2 regions of the Kineosporia sp. NBRC 101677 genome follow, and region 1 is predicted to be linked to the other one. Evidence: predicted binding sites of a transcription regulator. Region 1 holds the regulator's gene; the other holds the start of a gene.
The links. The regulator HspR, encoded in region 1, represses chaperone genes until heat shock. The targets are predictions, from matches to a motif close to ANTTGAGNCNGNCNGNCTCAANT.

Region 1 (2,388 bases):
CGCGGAGGCGCGCGGTTCACGGCCGGCGGCGGTGGGCCGGCTGCGGGCGGCAGTGGCGGCGCGGGCTTCGAAGACCTGCTGGGCAACCTGTTCGGCGGTGCGGGCGGCATGCCCGGCGCCGGCGCGGGGCAGCAGCGGGTCCGGTACAACACCGGCGGCTACGGCGGCGGCACCGAGTCGCCCATCTTCGAGGACATGCTCAGCGGTCTCTTCCCGCCCGGAAGTTCCGGTGGCAACGGGCAGTACCGTCCCCCGCGCGGCCCGATGCGCGGTGGTGACCTCAATGCCACCGCCACGCTGACGTTCCGGCAGGCGATGGAGGGGGCCCAGCTCAACCTCCGGGTCGATGACCCGCAGGCCGGGCTGCGCAACATCACCGCGCGGATCCCGGCCGGGGTCCGCAACGGTCAGAAGGTGCGGCTGCGCGGCAAGGGCAAGGCCTCGGACATGGGGGGCGAGCCGGGGGACCTGTGGGTCACCGTCTCGGTGGCCCCGCACCCGATCTTCACCCTGGACGGCCCGGACGTCCGGCTCACCGTCCCGGTCACCTTCCCCGAGGCCGTCTTCGGCACCGAGATCGAGGTGCCCACCCCGGACGGCGCCCGGGTCAAGCTGAAGGTGCCGGCGGGCACGCCCTCGGGGCGCACCCTGCGGGCCCGCGGCCGGGGTGTGAAGACCGCCAAGCGCACCGGCGACCTGCTGGTCACCCTGCAGGTGGCGGTGCCGCAGCGGGTCGACGGCAAGGCGCGCGAGGCGTTGCGCACCTTCGCCGAGGCCACCGGGAACGAGAACCCGCGGGCCGATCTGTTCGCTCATCTGGACGAGAACCGTTAAGCGGTAGCACACGGAGGGCCCGGCGATGACAGACCAGGGCAAGGCCGCGGACGTGCAGTTCAACGTCGATCCGGACGCGCCCATCTTCGTCATCTCGGTGGCTGCCCAGCTGGCCGGGATGCACCCGCAGACCCTGCGCCAGTACGACCGGCTCGGCCTGGTGACGCCGGGCCGGTCGGCCGGCCGGGGGCGGCGCTACTCCGCCCGCGACGTCGCGTCCCTGCGCGAGGTGCAACGGCTTTCGCAGGAAGAGGGCGTGAACCTGGCCGGGATCAAGCGGATCCTCGAGCTGGAGTACGAGAACCGGGCCCTGCAGGGGCGCCTCGACGCACTGCTCGAGGAGCTGCGGCTCACCCAGGCCAAGTTGCGCAGCAGCGGGCGGGTGTTCGCGGCCGAGCCCGGGGGCGACATCGTGGCGGTGCCACCCGGCCGGCGGCCGCGGCGGCCTGTCACCTCTACGGCGCTGGTCGTCTGGCGACCGGGAAGGTAAGACTGGTGAGCATGGCGAACGACGAACAGCTGGATGCCCTGATCGAGGAACTGGAGGATCAGGAGCGACGGCTGCGGCTGCCCGGCTTCGACAACGACGACGCCTGGCAGATCGGGATCATCCTGGTCGAGCTCGCCGCCTCCCGGCGCGCCCCGGTCACGGTCGACCTGCGCCGCAACGGCCAGCAGCTGTTCCACTACGCCCTGCCCGGCACCAGCGCCGACAACGACGCCTGGATCCGCCGCAAGGCCGCCGTGGTGGATCGCTTCGGGTTGTCCTCGCTGCTGGTCGGGCGCCAGTCGCTGGCGGCGGGCGAGACGTTCGAGGAACGGTTCCGGCTCGACCCGGCCGAGTACGCGGCCCACGGGGGCTCGTTCCCGGTGCACGTGCACGGTGTGGGCGTGGTCGGCACGGTCACCGTGTCCGGGCTGCCCGAGGTGGAGGACCACATGATGGTGGTGGCCGGACTGGAGCAGTACCTCGAGGACCTGAGCAAGAACTAGAAACCGGATTGAAGGACGAGGGGAGCCACCTCCGCGAGGTGGCTCCCCTCGTCCTCTGTTCGGGTTCTTTTGAGATGGGCCGAATGGACGACTTGCGGCTGGGGGTTCAGGTGCGGGCGCCGATCCGGGCGCAGAGCACGATCGCCGGCCCGGTGGCCAGCAGCAGCAGACCGGCGCCGAGCCAGCCCGACCCGTTCAGCCCTCCGTGCGCGGCGATCCCCAGGGCCAGCAGCCCGGTCGGGAGCACCGCGGTGCGCATGCTGTCGAGCTGACTCAGCTCGGCTCGGCGGAACTCCCGCGCCGCCGTCAAAGATCCTGCGCCACAGGCGAAGACCACCACCAGCACGGCCAGCAGGGTGAAGCCCGGCCCGCCGGCCCGGCCGGTGGCGTAGTCGGCCGTACCGAACGCCACTGCGACCAGCAGGGTCTGCGGCACCAGGAACGCCACGACGGTGGTGGCCAGGCCGACCGCCGTGCCGAGCAGGATGCGCGCCGCCGTGGCCTCGGCCGCGTCCTCGTCCTCGGGGAACGACCACCAGCGCCGGGACAGGGGTGTCCGGG
Region 2 (2,388 bases), 250 kb from region 1:
AGAATCCCTCGGCTCTCGCCTTCTACGCTGCCCGGGGTTTCTCGGTGGTTGCCCGGTCGGAGACCGACGGCCAAGGGCGCCCCTTCCCTCTTCTCCACCTGCAGCGCAGGTTCGAGTAAGTGGTGCCCGCTCCGGCGGAAGCGAAGTCTGGCCTGGTCAGGCCATGTGCATACGGCGGTCATTCGCGACGGCGACCTGCTGGTGCGGGACCCTGCGCTCGATGCTGGTCGCCGTAGCCGCACTGTGCTGCTGGGTGACCCGTTCGATGGCCTCAGCCTTCAAGCGCGCGACCCGGGGCAGCGCGAACTCCTTGTCGTAGGAGAGCGGGAGGGCGGCTGCCTCGCTGGCCGCGATCGCGTGGCTGATCGCCCGCCACTGCAGCTCCGTCATGGGTTCGTCCAGTTCGCCGCGGTTACGGGCCGCGGTGAACCATTCCAGCGCCTCGGAGTAGGTCAGGAGGAAGCTGCGGCGCCAGAGCTGGTCGTGGACCGTGGCGCGCACCGGGAGGTAGCCGGTGCCCCACTGCCTGGCCAGGAGGAACAGGCCCAGGTTGGCGGCCTCCAGGTGCGCGGGCGGGGCCAGCCGGCCTGCGGCCCGGAGACTGACCTGGTCGGCGGTCACGTGCATCCGGACCAGGGCCTGGTTGATGTGGCTGGGCGGTGTGGCCTCACGAATCGCGAAGAACCGGTGCTGGATCGACTCTTCGTAGGCATTCACGTACCGCTTGATACGCCGGGTGCCGAAATGTGTACCGAGAGCGCCGGACAATGTCCTCCCCAATCCCCGGAGCGCACTCATGCATCTCCGGCCCCAAAGGGAGTTATAGCGCGCCTGCGCACCTATCGGGCCGATCCGATCTCAATCGTTACGCCACCCGGGGGTCACGCACCACAGATGGTGCCCGGCACACTCTACTGAGTGAAGGCGCAGCGGCCGGTGGCTCCGCCCAGGCCCCAAGGATGCCCGAAGCCCGGGAGACGCTGCGGCAGTGCATCTCTGGACCCGTTCGGGGGACCGGAAAGCTTGCACGCGGACCCCGGTCTTGCTATATCAATAGTGCCGCCCGCGAGGCACCGGCCCCGCTGAGCGGCCCGGGATGACCGTGCAGACACAGTGTCAGGGTTTCTGTAGACGGAGGTGGTTCGCCATGCTTGTCCGCACCGATCCTTTCCGTGAGCTGGATCGTCTCACCGAGCAGTTCTTCGGCACGACCGCACGACCTGCGGTCATGCCGATGGACGCCTGGCGTGAGGGGGACAACTTCTACCTGGAGTTCGATCTGCCGGGGATCGACCCCGCATCGATCGACCTGGACCTCGAGCGCAACGCACTGACCGTGCGGGCCGAGCGTCCGATGACGGAGGTCCAGGGCCAGCACCTGGTCTCCGAGCGTCCTCGGGGCGTGTTCAGTCGCCAGGTGATCCTGGGCGACAACCTCGACACCGAGCAGATGACAGCACATTACGAGGCCGGCGTGCTGCGGCTGCAGGTGCCGGTCGCCGAGAAGGCCAAGCCACGCAAGATCGCCATCAACACGGCGTCCGACCGCCAGGCCATCAGCGCCTGAACCGGCCTTGGACTCCTCGGCCGAGGGCCGGGCCGGCGGCCCACCTTCGGGCACCGCGACCGTCGGCGACGCGTTCGTGCACCTGGTCTACGAAGACGAGGAACTGCTGCGCGCCGAGTTCGACGAGATCGTGGCTGCTCTGAAAGTTGTTCCGCCGCAGTTCGACTCTCCGTGTCCGACCACATTGTTCTGTGGTGCAGGCCGCTGTTTCGATCACCGGGAGGCCGCTCTTCCAATCCACGCCGATGACCCCGAGCGAAGAACGCCACTCCCCAAGGAGCGCTCTCCCCCGTGATTTTCGAAGCGGTCAGCAGGTTTTCTGATGAAGGGTGGTGATGTGCTGAGATCGATCGCAAGGTTGTCAACGCGCCGCATGCTTCACCTCGGCTGCGGCGGATCGGAAATGTGAGTTGCTGGCGAGCGGGTGCGGCGAATTCGGCCGCACCCGCTCTTCGTGTCCCAGGCCGGGCCTTCCGTTGCTTTATGCAACCACCGCCTCGGCGCGCTGTTCGAATGCCCGCTCAGGCGGAAGACTTACGACAGCCGTCCGCGCGATCGACCCAGTCGTCGGTCACGCATTGCAATCTCGAGTTGCCGCCACCAGCGATGCCTATTTAGGTATCAAACGGGCACCTGACTGCCCGCGATCCGGCGGACAACTCTTGCGGAGGAATGACGTGATGTTTCGGGTGCGGTCCAAGCGCTCCGTCCTGCAGGCGGCGGTAGCGATCCCGATGGCGGCGCTGCTGCTGACCGGTTGCGGTGACGAGGCGGAAGCGGAGCCGGAGGCAGCCCCGGCCACCAGTCAGGCCACCGAGACC

Region 2: QSK18_RS03305 (Hsp20/alpha crystallin family protein) is a predicted target of HspR. The motif match lies at 894-916, and genes of this name have one in related genera.

Annotation. Positions count from the first base shown of each region.
Region 1 is NZ_BSTA01000001.1:979,215-981,602, reverse strand. It holds gene QSK18_RS04485 (DnaJ C-terminal domain-containing protein) at 1-834, shown strand, start outside; gene QSK18_RS04480 (heat shock protein transcriptional repressor HspR) at 860-1,324, shown strand; gene QSK18_RS04475 (heme-degrading domain-containing protein) at 1,336-1,827, shown strand; gene QSK18_RS04470 (hypothetical protein) at 1,934-2,275, opposite strand.
Region 2 is NZ_BSTA01000001.1:732,207-734,594, forward strand. It holds gene QSK18_RS03295 (acetyltransferase) at 1-119, shown strand, start outside; gene QSK18_RS03300 (hypothetical protein) at 157-717, opposite strand; gene QSK18_RS03305 (Hsp20/alpha crystallin family protein) at 1,148-1,567, shown strand; gene QSK18_RS03310 (hypothetical protein) at 2,248-2,388, shown strand, end outside.